Regions from separate parts of the Megasphaera vaginalis (ex Bordigoni et al. 2020) genome, predicted to be linked through region 2. Evidence: riboswitches for the same ligand, from Rfam matches in the RefSeq annotation. Region 2 holds a riboswitch; each other region holds the start of a gene.
The links. A riboswitch is a leader RNA that binds a small molecule or an ion and turns the genes downstream of it on or off. The one in region 2 is predicted to bind FMN.
Positions count from the first base shown of each region.

Region 1: it holds a riboswitch for FMN, as region 2 does, so the genes downstream of both, C0977_RS04075 (bifunctional 3,4-dihydroxy-2-butanone-4-phosphate synthase/GTP cyclohydrolase II) here and C0977_RS09430 (FGGY-family carbohydrate kinase) in region 2, are expected to answer to the same signal.
Region 3: it holds a riboswitch for FMN, as region 2 does, so the genes downstream of both, ribD (bifunctional diaminohydroxyphosphoribosylaminopyrimidine deaminase/5-amino-6-(5-phosphoribosylamino)uracil reductase RibD) here and C0977_RS09430 (FGGY-family carbohydrate kinase) in region 2, are expected to answer to the same signal.

Region 1 is NZ_OEQB01000002.1:322,785-327,558, reverse strand. Features, by position in the region: gene tilS (tRNA lysidine(34) synthetase TilS) at 1-1,039, opposite strand, end outside; gene C0977_RS04090 (phosphatase) at 1,051-1,965, opposite strand; gene C0977_RS04085 (S1 domain-containing RNA-binding protein) at 2,059-2,493, opposite strand; gene C0977_RS04080 (FtsB family cell division protein) at 2,598-2,894, opposite strand; FMN riboswitch at 3,083-3,201, shown strand; gene C0977_RS04075 (bifunctional 3,4-dihydroxy-2-butanone-4-phosphate synthase/GTP cyclohydrolase II) at 3,294-4,505, shown strand; gene C0977_RS04070 (Crp/Fnr family transcriptional regulator) at 4,532-4,774, opposite strand, start outside.
Region 2 is NZ_OEQB01000007.1:100,043-104,816, reverse strand. Features, by position in the region: gene C0977_RS09450 (PolC-type DNA polymerase III) at 1-1,380, shown strand, start outside; gene C0977_RS09445 (YerC/YecD family TrpR-related protein) at 1,479-1,790, shown strand; gene mscL (large conductance mechanosensitive channel protein MscL) at 1,881-2,318, shown strand; gene C0977_RS09435 (hypothetical protein) at 2,333-2,890, shown strand; FMN riboswitch at 2,954-3,088, shown strand; gene C0977_RS09430 (FGGY-family carbohydrate kinase) at 3,176-4,699, shown strand.
Region 3 is NZ_OEQB01000001.1:25,381-30,154, reverse strand. Features, by position in the region: gene pknB (Stk1 family PASTA domain-containing Ser/Thr kinase) at 1-266, shown strand, start outside; gene rsgA (ribosome small subunit-dependent GTPase A) at 274-1,128, shown strand; gene rpe (ribulose-phosphate 3-epimerase) at 1,134-1,778, shown strand; FMN riboswitch at 1,836-1,970, shown strand; gene ribD (bifunctional diaminohydroxyphosphoribosylaminopyrimidine deaminase/5-amino-6-(5-phosphoribosylamino)uracil reductase RibD) at 2,054-3,193, shown strand; gene C0977_RS00130 (riboflavin synthase) at 3,174-3,818, shown strand; gene ribE (6,7-dimethyl-8-ribityllumazine synthase) at 3,874-4,338, shown strand; gene C0977_RS00120 (polysaccharide biosynthesis protein) at 4,718-4,774, shown strand, end outside.

The sequences.
Region 1 (4,774 bases), on a different contig from region 2:
CGAGACGGTAGCTACCCGGTCCGTTAACGGCGACGACAGACGCATCCGACGAAACCGCCGTTTTCCGTCGCGCCACAGGCGGCAGGAAACACAACTCGCGATAAGAGCGGACGACGCGGACACCTTTCATGCGAAATTCCTTGCCAGTCGCTTTTGCGGCCAAGGCCAGGATCGTTTCAACCTGTTGAAACGTAATCGGCGTTGCCGTCATCTTACTGACGCCGATACGAATAAGACGGCGACGCATGGCGACGGGCTGCGCCATCAATGCGTCAACGGACAGCGTCCAACCGCCGCTGCCAGGTCGCACGTATTTCCGCCCCAGTGCTGCAGCATAGGCACAAAGAAAATCGTCTTCTCCCTGCATGACCGCCGCCAGTCGATTCAAGTCTTCCGTAACAGCCGGATTGTACTGCCGCAGCAGCGGCAGTAAATCGAGACGCAATCGATTTCGCAAGTAGAATCGCTGAAAGTTGGTCTCGTCAATCTGTACCGGAAGCTTTCTCGCCGCAACGTAGGCTTCAATCTCACGACGCGTTACGCCTAAAAAGGGCCTGATAATATCCCGATTTCTCGCTCTCATGCCGCAGAGACCTGCAGTGCCGCTGCCGCGCAAAAAATGGTGCAGTACCGTTTCGGCCTGATCATCACGGTGATGCGCGACGGCGATAGCCGCCGCACCGACAGCGGCCGCCGTCTGCCGCAACAGACGGTAGCGCACTTTTCGGCCTGCCGTCTCAATTGATTCACGGGTTGCCGCAGCCAGCTGCGGTACACGAACGCGATGACAATAAAAAGCGCATTCCCGCTCCATTGCCGCTCGCTCAACGACGGCTGCTTCCCGATCGGCTGCGGCCCGAATACCATGGTGAACATAGCAGACAACCAGCCGCAACCGCCATTCCTGCCGCAGCCGGCTGAAAACATCGAGCAGCGCCAACGAGTCGGGCCCGCCGGAACAGGCAATAACGATACATTCATCTCGGTGCAACAAGCCGCTGTCACGGCAATATGCTGCCACTTTACGAACGAAATCCATAGGCACCTCCGTCAAAAAACCATCCGCGCCGCATCGTAAAAAGCTTCTTTGTAAAAAACGCCTTCCAACAGGTCCTTTTCACTGACGGAAAGAACTGTAAAGCCGTAATATTTCATGAAAGAACGCGCGATAATGAGACCGGTCACAATGATTTCGCTCCGCTCCGGCTGCAGTCCGGCGACATGTTTCCGCTCTTCAGGCGCCATTGCCGTCAGCCGGGAAATCTGGAAATTGAGCCGTTCCAGCGAAACGCTGTATCCTTCAATGCGTTTCGGATCATAGCAGGCAAGGCCCAAATCCATGGCTGCCAGCGTCGTCAACGTGCCGCCGACGCCAATCAGGTACTGCGTTTTTACCGGCAACGGCAGCCACGCCACGTTGCACCGAAGTTCAACGGCTGCTATCTCGGCGGCGGTTGTGAGCACACCTTCTGTCAAACGCACGGCACCGAGAGGATAGCTGTGCGTCGTAAGCATGGCGCCATTTTTACCGACAGTCATTTCACTGCTGCCGCCACCAATATCGAGCACGGTCACCAATCTTTCCGGAGGCACGGCGGCAGTGGCGCCGCAGAAGCTGAGACTTCCTTCTTCACGACCGGAAACGGTGCGGCAATTCCAGCCGAAACGACAGCGGATTTCAGCCAAAAAAGCCTGCCCGTCTTTGGCTTCCCGAACAGCGCTCGTAGCAACAGCGCAAACAGGAATCCCCGACAGCTGATGCGCCCATCGTTCCAACACGTCAAGCGACGCCTCTCGCCCGGGGGCCCACAAGCGCCCGGTTTTGCCTACATCCTTGCCAAGCCGCGTTGTCACCAACTCTTTAGGAGAAAACTGCCATTGCCCCGATCGATCGAGAAGCCCTTTCATCAGCCTCAAAGAATTGGAGCCAATATCGATAACAGCATAATTCTTGTATTCAGTCATAATCTCTCCGCCTCTATCCGAGATGTCATAAAACAAAAAGAGCATTCCCGCAGGAATACTCCTCTTCACCATATGATTCCCTCAAGCCGTCTATCAATCGGAGCGTCTGGCTCCTCTGCCGCCGCGTTTTGATTCCGTATTCCGCTTCAGATCCATAAGACGTTCGTCGCTGTCTTTCAAAAACTTACTGAGTCGATCTTCAAATGATGCCGGAGCTGCAGAACGGCGATTCTGATCAAAACTGCGATGCTGGCGGATTTCTTTTTTCGGATAAAATTCTTTTTTAGCCGGCGCCGCCTGGGTCTGTTTGATGGATAACCCGATTTTTCCTTTTTCGTCAACAGATAAGACTTTGACATTTACCTTATCCTGAACCTTCAAAAAATCATGGACATCCTTGACATACTCATTGGCAACTTCGGAAATATGAACCAAGCCGACCTTTTTGTCAGGTAATTCAATAAATGCACCAAACTTGGTAATGCCCGTTACAATGCCTTCCAGCACACTCCCTACTTCGATTGACATGCTGCTACATGATCCTCCTTAAAAATACGTAGTTAGTATATATCAAGCACATTATACCTACAATAATAAAAAAATTCAATTCCCAATCATAAATTTTCGCATCATTACCGCCGATACGGAATTTCTCCCGGCTTTGCCAGCCCGAATTGTTGCCGCGCCTTATTAGCAATTTCTTCCGGATCAAGCAATTTATCGTGCGCGGTCTGCAACGCCTGATTTTCTTGCTCCAACGCTTCACGTTCCTCTACGGTCCGCTTCATGTCCTGATGAATTACCCAGATCTGATACATCCTGCTGGTCAAAAGAATGCCGCCGAAAATCAAAATAACGACGATCAGCAGTTTATATTTTCTCTGTCCCGTTTTTTTTCTACGATTGCTGCGCCGCCTGCGCTCTGCCACATTGCCAGCCCCTCTCTGCGGATAAAGGAAACCTGTCTTATAAGTATACCGCGATTATCTTCGAAGATAAAGAGGGGCGCGCTCTTTTCCCCCGGCGCGTCAAGAAAACACGGTCTGTTGAGCAAATTCCACCTTGATGACAGTATTGCAAAACGATCGGTTTATCTGTATAATAAACAAGTACTCCAAAATATCTTCAGGGCAGGGTGTAATTCCCGATCGGCGGTATAGTCCGCGAACGTTGTACAGGCGTTGATTTGGTGCAATTCCAAAACCGACAGTATAGTCTGGATGAAAGAAGATATGAGTCGTGTTTTTTGCGCGACCCATGAACTCATCAAACGGCCCTGACGGCTCTTGCAGCCGACAGGGCTCTTATAATGTCAGGAGGTTTTATCATTGGAAAAGCATCAATACAACACCGTAGAAGAAGCGATTGCCGAATTGCAGGCCGGTCATTTGATCATCGTCACAGATGATCCGGATCGTGAAAACGAAGGCGATTTGATTTGCGCCGGTCAATTCTGCACGACAGAAATAATGAATTTTGTCGCCACCTATGGCAAAGGGCTGATCTGCATGCCTGTCAGCCAGGAATACGCCCATCGTCTCGGCCTGTACCCCATGGTCGGCGAAAACACGGATAATCACGAAACGGCATTCACCGTTTCGATTGATCACAAAGATACGACAACAGGTATTTCCGCCGTCGAGCGGGCGTTGACAGTTCGCAAATGTGCCGACGAAACGGTTCGCCCGGAAGATTTTCGACGTCCCGGACACATGTTCCCTCTCATCGCCAAAAAAGGCGGCGTTTTGGCCCGCAGCGGCCATACGGAAGCGACCGTCGATTTGATGCGGCTGGCAGGTCTGAAACAGGTCGGTATTTGCTGCGAGATCATGGCCGACAACGGTACGATGATGCAGACCCCGGATCTGTGGAAATTGGCCGACGAATATAAGTTGAAATTCATTACCATCCATGATCTTCAGAACTACTGCCGCCGTCACGACAAACATGTCAGTCGCGAAGCGGAAGCAAAAATGCCGACAAAATTCGGAAAATTCCGTATTTTCGGCTACGTCAACGATTTGACCGGCGAACATCACGTGGCCATGGTCAAAGGCGAGATCGGCGACGGAAAAGACTTGCTCTGCCGCGTTCACTCCGAATGTCTGACAGGCGATGTCTTCGGTTCGCAGCGCTGTGACTGCGGTGAACAGTTAGCGGCCGCCATGCACCAGATAGATAAAGAAGGCCGCGGCATTCTCCTGTACATGCGTCAGGAAGGGCGCGGTATCGGCTTGATTAACAAACTGAAGGCCTACATGCTGCAAGAACAAGGTTATGATACGGTAGAAGCCAACGAAAAGTTGGGCTTCGCTCCGGATCTGCGTGAATATTGGATCGGCGCGCAAATTCTGCAGGATTTGGGAGCAAAAGAAATTCGCCTTCTGACCAATAATCCGTTAAAAGTATACGGACTGGAAGGATTCGGCGTTGAAATCACCGAACGTGTTCCGATCGAAATGCGGCCGCAGGAATTCGATGAATTTTATTTGGAAACAAAGAAAAACAAAATGGGGCACATTCTTCCTCACTTAAAATAAAAGAAATATAGCTGCCTTTTCGGCAGCTATATTTCTTTTAACGTAAATTTTTCTTTTTTGTAATCAATCAGCCCTTCCGCTTTCATACGACTCAACTCGGACGACATGGCACTGCGATCTACGGATAAAAAATCTGCCAACTGCTGCCGGTTAAAATCGATACGGAACGTAGCCGATCGTCTGCTGCGAGCCTCGCCAGACAGATAGGCCATCAGCTTCTGACGCGTCGAGCGCTGTGATATATAGCGTATTTTGCGAGTCAAAATCAG
Region 2 (4,774 bases):
GACAATGTTTTCCGCGCCGGCACGATTGGCGCCATTAAGGATAAGACGGCTTACGGCTATGTCATGAAGTGGGCTGAGGCGCGCGGCATCAAGGTCAATGAGGCCTATGTCAACAGCCTGGTCAACGGCTGCACGGGCATCAAGAATACGACGGGGCAGCATCCCGGCGGCGTCATGGTTATTCCGCGCGATATGGATATACATCATTTTACGCCGGTTCAATATCCGGCCAACAAAAAGGACAGCGGCATCATTACGACGCATTTCGATTATCATTCCATCGAAGGACGTCTGGTCAAGCTGGATATTCTCGGACACGATGATCCGACCGTTATCCGCATGCTCGAGGATCTGACGGGAGTCGACGCGACGACGATTCCCTTTGATGATCCGGCGACGATGAGTCTTTTCAGTTCGACGAAGGCCCTGGGCCTGACGCCGGAAGAGTTGGGTTCCGAAGTCGGCAGCTTCGGCATTCCCGAATTCGGCACGCCCTTCGTACGGCAAATGCTGGTTGACACGAAACCGCAGACCTTTTCAGGCCTGGTGCGAATCTCCGGTTTTTCCCACGGCACCGACGTCTGGTTGAACAACGCGCAGGATTTGATCCGCTCGAAAACGGTGGAATTGAAAGAAGCCGTATCGACGCGCGACGATATCATGAACTATCTGATCGAGCACGGCATCAAGCCGAAGACGAGTTTCAAAGTCATGGAAAATGTCCGAAAAGGGAAGGGCATCGATAAACTCGATAAGCTGGGCAAAAAGAATACGGACTACGAAGGCGAACTGAAAGCCGGCGGCATACCGCAGTGGTTCATCGAGTCGTGTCAGAAGATCGGCTATCTGTTTCCCCGCGCCCATGCCGTCGCTTACGTCATGATGGCCTTCCGTATCGCCTGGTACAAGATCAACTATCCCTTAGCGTATTACGCGGCGTATTTCACGATTCGCGCCAAGGCGTTCAATTTGCCGGTTATGACCGGCGGCCTGGAAACGCAGCGCCATAAGATGAAGACCATTGCCCAGCAGGGGAAGGACGCGTCCAAGATTGATCAGGATCTCTATTCGGCATTGGAACTTGCCGTCGAAATGAGTCTGCGCGGCTACGCCTTTTTGAACGTCGATATCAGCAAATCGGCGGCGACGAAATTTACGATCTGCGACGGTAAAATATTGCCGCCGTTTACGGCAATAGACGGGTTGGGAGAAAATGTCGCCGAACAGATCGTCACGGCCCGCCGGGAAGCGCCGTTCACGTCCAAGGCCGATCTGAAGCTGCGCGGCAAGGTCTCGCAGTCGCTGATCGAAACGATGACGGAATACGGCTGCCTCGGCGATATGGCGGAAGATGAACAGTATGATCTTTTTGCCATGTAATGTTTTTGTATGGATAGCTGTTTTTTGTCGACAATCTCTGAGATTTGTCTCATAATGTAAAAAAACTTTAATTTGATGAAGAGGAACAGTGATGCGCCATGAGCAGTAACGAACGGTTGAAAGATCATCTCCATGACCAGCTTTTTGAAGCGATTCTCGAATTGCGGGATTTGGAGGAGTGCTACGAATTTTTTGAAGATATCTGCACGATTCAGGAAATGAAAGCCATTTCGGCGCGACTGGAAGTGGCCCGCATGTTGAAAGGCGGAGAAATTTATGAAGATATCGTCAAGAAGACCGGCGCCAGTACGGCGACGATCAGCCGCATCAAACGCTGCCTGATGTACGGCAGCGGCGGTTACGGCAAGATCCTCGACAGGTTGGCGGAGAAAGAGGCAAAGACCGTCTGAAACTGATCCTGGGGCTTACAATTCCGTCTTGTCTCTGACAGGCGATATTATATACACGTAGTTGATTTTGCTGAACAACAGGAGGTACTTATGAAACAATTTATGGAAGAATTCAAAGCGTTTGTTTTGCGCGGCAATGTCATCGACATGGCTGTCGGCGTCGTCATCGGCGCGGCATTCGGCAAGATCGTCGCTTCGCTGATTGCCAATATCATCATGCCGCCTTTGGGGCTGATTCTCGGCGGCGTCGATTTTTCGAACTTATTCATTTCTCTCGGCAGCAAACATGTCGAAACGCTGGCGGAAGCGCAGGCACAAGGCGTTCCCGTCATCGCTTACGGGTTATTCATCAATACGGTCGTTGAATTTTTAATTATCGCCTTTGCGATTTTCGTGGTTATTTCCCAGATCAACCGACTCTCGAAGAAAGAAGAAGATGATGCTCCGGAACCGCGTCTCTGCCCTTATTGCAAACAGCCCGTAGCCGATGACGCGACACGCTGTCCGCATTGCACGAGTCAATTATAAGCAGGTCCGCGCTGATGAAGTCTAAAATTGATATCACCGTATTCGATAACGGCGAGGCGGCGATCATGAAGGCTTCGCTGACAGGCGAGCTTTGGGCCGATTATCAGGCCTTCGCGCGCTTGGCGGCAAAACGAAGAGAGAAGAACCGATTCCATGCAGAGAAGGCAGCACGCCGTTATGAACGTGCTGCTTCTTTGTCTCTCTTCGCCTTTTATGAAACGGTGCTGCACCGCTGGCTGCCGCACTTTGCCGAACAAGTAGACGTGCAGGCTTTTATTGACAAGCCGTTGGCGGAAAAATCGCGAATCGTCCTGCTGCAAGTGTTTCCCGACGCCGGTAAGGATCAGGAGTTTGCGCATCTGTGGGCGATCCTGGAGCGATACGATCTGCATAACGGCGCCTGGCTGGATGCGCTGACGGGCGAGACGCTCCTTGATATTGCGCAGTCGATGGATGCTTTTCTGTCTTGTATCGAGCAAAAAAGCGGCTTGCAGCGTTTTCCTGCTTGTGAGGCGTCGACGGATACGCTCGTTTCCAAATTGAGCAGCTTTTTTTTCCATCATGTCAAGTAAATCCTTCTTGCATTTTTTTAGCTCTCCCTGTATCATGAAGGGAAGAAAACAAATCGAATATAAAATCGTCTTTGGGGCAAGGTGAGAAGGGGCTTCCTTCATATTCCTGACCGGCGGTACAGTCCGCAAGCTCTGAAAAGAGTTGAATCGATGCAATTTCGATACCGACAGTTACAGTCTGGATGGGAAAAGACGGCTGCAGGGCCTGTTTGCCTTGCCTTGTTTCCCATGCAAAGACTGGTTTTTCCGGTCTTTTTTTCTTTGTGTCGAAGGCGTAAGGAGGCAATGATGGAGAAAAATTATTATCTCGGTTTTGATGCCGGCACGCAAAGCGTGAAAGTTGCCGTCTATGACGGGCAGATGAATTGCGTAGCCATGGACACGGCGAAGACGACGCTGTCTTATCCGCAGCCCGGCTGGGTGGAGATGGATATTGACGAGTACTATCGGCTGATCAAGCAGTGCATGCGTTCGTGCAGTTATCAGATGCGGCAGAAGCATTTATCCGTCAAGTCGGTACGGGCCATCATGGGCGACGGGATCATTTGCGGCATCGCCGGCATTGACGCCGCCGGAAATCCCGTTACGCCGTATGTCAATTATCTTGACAGCCGTACGGCAGATGATGTCGAACGGCTAAAGGCGCAGGGACTGCGGATCTGGGCTGAAGAGACGGGCAATGCCGAACCGAGCGTCATGTTTCCGGCCATGTTTGCGCGCTGGTTTCTGAAACATGTGCCGGCTTTTGCCGCCAAAGGCGTTAAATTCGTTCATAATTGCCCGTATGTTCTGCTGCACCTCGCCGGACTCGGCGGGAACGACGCCTTTATCGACTGGGGCACGCTTTCGGGCTGGGGATTGGGCTATCATGTAATGCAAAAGGAATGGTCGCCGCGGCAGTTGGAAATTCTCGGCATTGACGCGGCCTATTTGCCGCGCATTGTAAAACCGTGGGATATTATCGGCTCTTTGTGCGAAAAGGATGCCGAAGAAACGGGCTTTCCCGCCGGCATTCCCATCTGCGCCGGCGCCGGCGATACGATGGAATCCATGATGGGCAGCGGTATTCTCGAAGCCGGGCGCGGCGTTGACGTAGCCGGCACGTGCGCCATGTTCTGCGTGTCGACAGACGGCATCATTCCCGCTCTTTCCGTTCCCGGCAGCGGACTGATCTTCAATTCCGGAACGCTGGAAAACACGTATTTCTATTGGGGCTTCGTCCGGACCGGCGGTCTGGCGCTTCGCTGGTTCAAGGACAGCGTTTGTCGAAAGCAGAGCGATGAGTATTACGGTACGCTCGACGAATTGGCACGCCGTCATCCCGCCGGCTGCGACGGCGCGTTTTTTATCCCCTATTTGACCGGCGGCAACGGCGATTACCCGGATGTGCGCGGCGTTTTTTCCGGTTTGACGCTCGATTCCGATCAAGGCGCCATGTGGCGGTGCGTCCTCGAAGGGATCGGCTACGATTATCTGGAAATTACCGAACGTTACCGCAGCGCCGGCATCGACTTGTCGCAGCTTACGGTCACGGAAGGCGGCAGTCGTGACGCGCTTTGGAATCAGATCAAGGCCGATATGTTGGCGACGGAAGTCGTTACGCTGGAAGTGGCCGGCGGCGCCGTGCCGACCAATTGCCTGGTAGCGGCGTACAGCCAAGGCGATGTGACCGATTTGAAAGAAGCCTTGCAAACGAATTTCATCGTCAAAGATACTTTCTCTCCTCAGCAGTCTGTAACGGACTATTATCAGCAACAGTATGGACGGAGGAAAAAGCTGTTGGAAGCGCTGCAGGCAAGCGGCATATAAGCGCGGAAAGGCCGGATTATCCGGCCTTTTTTATTTGTCATATTGTGAAAAAGGGTGTAATGTTTTCGCTATTAG
Region 3 (4,774 bases), on a different contig from region 2:
TTATCTATCCGGCTGCCGCCGCAACCGATTCGAACCAAGGCGGAGAAACGGGTACGACGCGGACGGGAACCGTCAATATCAGCGTGCCTGCCGGTGCCGCCAATCAACATGTTCAAATTGTCGTTGATGATGAGAACGGCTCGCGCGTCGTCTACGACCGCAACCAGTCCGGCGGTGACAGTATTACAAAAAATGTCAGCGGTACGGGGAAAACCCATGTAAAGGTATATGTCAATAATGTTTTAGTACAAGAACAGAATCTCTAGGAGGAACATGACCACAGGACGTGTCATCAAAAATTATAACGGCTATTATTACGTTCGCTGCGGCGGTGGGTTGACCGAATGCCGCCGCCGCGGCAGGATGAAGGCGAAGGTCGTCGTCGGCGATATTGTTGAAATCACGGAACTGGGGAACGGAAAGGGCGTAGTGGAAGCCGTTTTGCCGCGGCGGAACGCTTTGCGCCGTCCGGCTGTCGCCAATATCGATCAGATGGTGATCATTATGGCGGCCCGGTCGCCGGATCCGAATCGATTTTTGGTCGACAAGATGCTTATGACCTGTGAATATGACCATATTCACCCGAAACTCTGTTTCAACAAGTGTGATCTGGATCGGCAGCAGGCGGAACGATATGCCGCTTTTTACCGAAAATGCGGCTATGAAGTCTATCTGGCTTCCGCTCATTCCGGTGAAGGCCTTGCGGCTTTGCGCGCCATACTGCCGCGGCAGATGACGGCCTTTGCCGGGCCGTCCGGTGTCGGCAAATCGAGTCTCCTGGCGCGTTTGCTCGGCCGCAGTGACCTGTCCGTCGGCGCGGTCAGTGAAAAAATCGGGCGCGGTCGTCATACGACACGTCATTCGGAGATTATGGAATTTTCGCCGGACACTTTTGTCGTCGATACGCCCGGCTTCAGCGCCCTCGATTTCGAACATCTGGCGGAAACGGAAGTGATCGGACTTTTTCCCGATCTGGCCGCCTATGCGGGGCAGTGCCGTTTTTCGTCGTGCCGCCATCTGACGGAGCCGGATTGTTCCGTCAAGGCCGCCTTAGCGGACGGGTTGATTCAGCCGGAGCGCTATGAAACATACTGTAAGATCATGACTTCTCTCAAAGAAAGGAAATGACGGTAATGATATACATCGGACCTTCTGTTTTATCTGCCGACTTCTCACGCTTGGCCGAAGAGATCAAGGACGTGGAAGCCAAAGGGGCGGACTATATTCATCTCGATCTGATGGATGGCCATTTCGTTCCCAATCTGACCTTCGGCGTGCCGGTTATCGCCAAGTTGCGGAATTGTACGACACTGCCGCTCGACGCTCATCTCATGGTGGAGCATCCGGAAACGTACGTTGACGGTTTGGCCAAGGCCGGCGTGACGTACGTAACTGTTCATCAGGAGGCCTGTCCTCATCTGGATCGTCTTTTGCAGCAGATTCACGAAGCCGGCATGAAAGCCGGCGCGGCCCTGAACCCGGCGACGCCGGTAGCAACCTTGCAGTGCGTGGCGCCGCTTCTCGACATGATCCTGATCATGAGCGTCAATCCCGGATTCGGCGGTCAGCGGTTCATTCCGTACACCCTCGCCAAGATCAAGGAGGCCGGAGATCTTCTGGCGGCAGTCGGCAATAAAACGGCTGTTATTGAAGTCGACGGCGGCGTTAATGCGGATACGGCCGCTGCCGTAAAAGCCGCCGGCGCGACCTTCCTCGTTGCAGGCAGCGCCGTTTTCGGCGCCGCAGACAGGCGGGCCGCCATTGCTGCGCTGCGGTAATACTTGTCATGCGTATGCCTTTATGATATAATTTTTCTGTAAATACTATACGTATCATATAGTCTTTGGGGCAAGGTGCGAAAGCGACGCTTTCAATTCCTGACCGGCGGTCATAGTCCGCTAACCTCCTTCGGAGGTTGAACCGATGCGATTTCGGTACCGACAGTACAGTCTGGATGGAAAAAGACGGCAGGCTTGTTTTTGTTGTGCTTAAAAGGCTATTGGAACAGCTCCCAATAGCCTTTTTTTATATGATACCGAAAGGAAGGAACGTGTTGGAACCGATAGAATACATGAGAGAAGCACTGGCTCTGGCAAGGCTCGGACTCGGCTACACGACGCCCAATCCGGCTGTCGGCTGTGTTCTCGTCAAGGACGGCAGGATCGTCGGAAAGGGGTACCATCATCAGGCCGGCACGCCGCATGCTGAGGTTTGGGCTCTGCGTGAAGCAGGTGAAGCCGCCAACGGTGCAACTGCTTACGTGACCTTGGAACCGTGTTCCCATTACGGCAGGACGCCGCCGTGCGCCAAGACGCTGGCCGAACACGGCATTGCCAAGGTATACATGGCCATGCTGGATCCCAATCCTCTTGTAGCCGGTAAAGGGGCCGCCATTCTGCGGCAGGCCGGCATTCCCGTAGAGATCGGCCTGTTATCGGGAGAAGCGGCGCAGCTGAACGAAGTTTTCATCAAGAACATGCTTGTCGAAAAGCCTTTTATCGCCGTGAAGCTGGCGCAGAGTCTCGACGGTTGCACGGCGTCACGGACGGGGCGGTCGCAGTGGATTACGAATGACTGGGCGCGGTCGCACGGGCATTATCTCCGCTCGACTTACGACGCGATCCTCGTCGGCATTCACACAGTGGAAACCGACAATCCTCTGTTGACGAGCCGCATCAGGCGGGACGATCACGACGCGCCGCATCAGCCGATCCGTGTCGTTCTCGATACAAAGGGGCGAATCTCCCTGAAGTCGTTAGTCGTTACCGACAAGACGACGACGACGATCGTCGTGACGACTTTCTTATGCCCCGTCGAAAAGATGCGGGCTTTGAAGCGAGCAGGTGTCAAAATTCTGCTGGCGCCGCTTCACGACGGAAAATGCGTCGATTTGCCGGCGGCCCTGAACTTGTTGTATCGGGAAGAAGGCATTAGGAGCATTCTCGTAGAGGGCGGCAGTACTATTCACGGCAGTTTCTTCGATCATAAACTGGTCGACAAGGTGTATGCCTTTATCGGCAATAAAGTAATCGGCGGTGAGAAGGCGACGACAGCGGTCGGCGGCATGGGTGTCGACAGCCTTGACGAATGTATGACGCTTACGTATGAAAATGCCGAGATTCATGACGGGAATATCCTGATTACGGCGTATAACGCGGAACGGGAGGGAACGTATGTTCACTGGAATCATTGAGGAATTGGGAACTGTCGGCGCCATGGACCGCAAGGCCGATTCCATTCGGCTGACTGTTGAAGCGAAGAAGGTGCTGGAAGGAACGCAGATCGGCGACAGCATTGCCGTCAACGGCGTCTGCCTGACCGTTACGACGATGACGGCGTCTTCTTTTACTGCCGACGTCATGCACGAAACGATGCGCCGTTCGTCGCTGCGCGACATCCGCAGCGGTTCGCAGGTGAATCTGGAACGGGCCTTGCAGCTCGGCAGCCGTTTGGGCGGACATATCGTCAGCGGCCATATCGACAGTATGGGCCGCATACAGCAGATCGCTACGGACGGCATTGCCCGCGTGCTGACAATCGCCATTGAAAAGGAACTGTCACCCTTCATTGTCGAGAAAGGTTCCATTGCTATCGACGGTATCAGCCTGACCGTTGCCTCTGTTTCCGCCGAGGCGTTTACCGTTTCCGTCATTCCCCACACCATGGCGAATACGACGTTGCTCACGAAAAAAGTCGGCGCCGTCGTCAATCTGGAAACGGATATGATCGGCAAATACGTCCATAATTTTACGGCGGACTATACGGCGCGGGGCAAGGGCAAGCTGTCGCTGCAGTCACTGCTGGAAAATGGTTTTTAAGAGTTAACTCTCTGACAATACATACATAAACGATAAAGATAGGAGCGTGTACACTATGGCACACATCAAAGAAGGTAATTTACTCGGTCAAGGCTTAAAGATGGGCATCGTCGTCGCCCGTTTCAACGAATTCATCGGCAGCCGTCTTCTCGGCGGCGCTTATGACGCTTTTCACCGTCACGGCGTGAACGATGACGATATTACGACGGCATGGGTTCCCGGCTCGTTCGAGATCCCTCTGGTAGCGCAGAAAATGGCCGAATCAGGCAAGTATGACGCCGTCATCTGCCTCGGCGCCGTCATTCGCGGTGCCACGAGCCACTATGACCTCGTTTGCAATGAAGCAGCCAAGGGCATTGCCCAAGCGTCCCTAAAGACGGGCGTCCCCGTTCTCTTCGGCGTGATTACGACGGAAAATATCGAACAAGCCGTAGAACGGGCCGGCACAAAGGCGGGAAACAAGGGCTTCGACGTAGCCACGGCAGCCATTGAAATGGCAAATTTATTGAAAGAAATTTAAGATACGATCATGCAATAACGCTCCGGCTCAGAACAATTGGGTCGGAGCGTTATTGCATGATTATACGTATTTTGATTATACTATGAAAACTGAATGAAAAGAAATCGGAAATGAACTTCCTGTAACGGCTTAACGTACAGAACAGCGTGAAAACGCCGGTCTTTCTTTACTGTATTTTTACTCTACATTGTAAGAAGAAATGTGCTATACTTATAAATCAATAAACGAATGAATTCGGGGCCTTTTACAAATGCTCTTCGGTTTTGGTCTTTTCATGTGCTAGTATACGTGTTAAAATTAAATAAGTTATGTATTAATATAAGAATTTATTCTATCTCTGATTATTGATCAATTTATTGTTTTTAAGGATAAGATGACAATGAGAAAATATTTACTGCCGTTTTTTTTATTATCTTTGGATATATTATCCATTTTA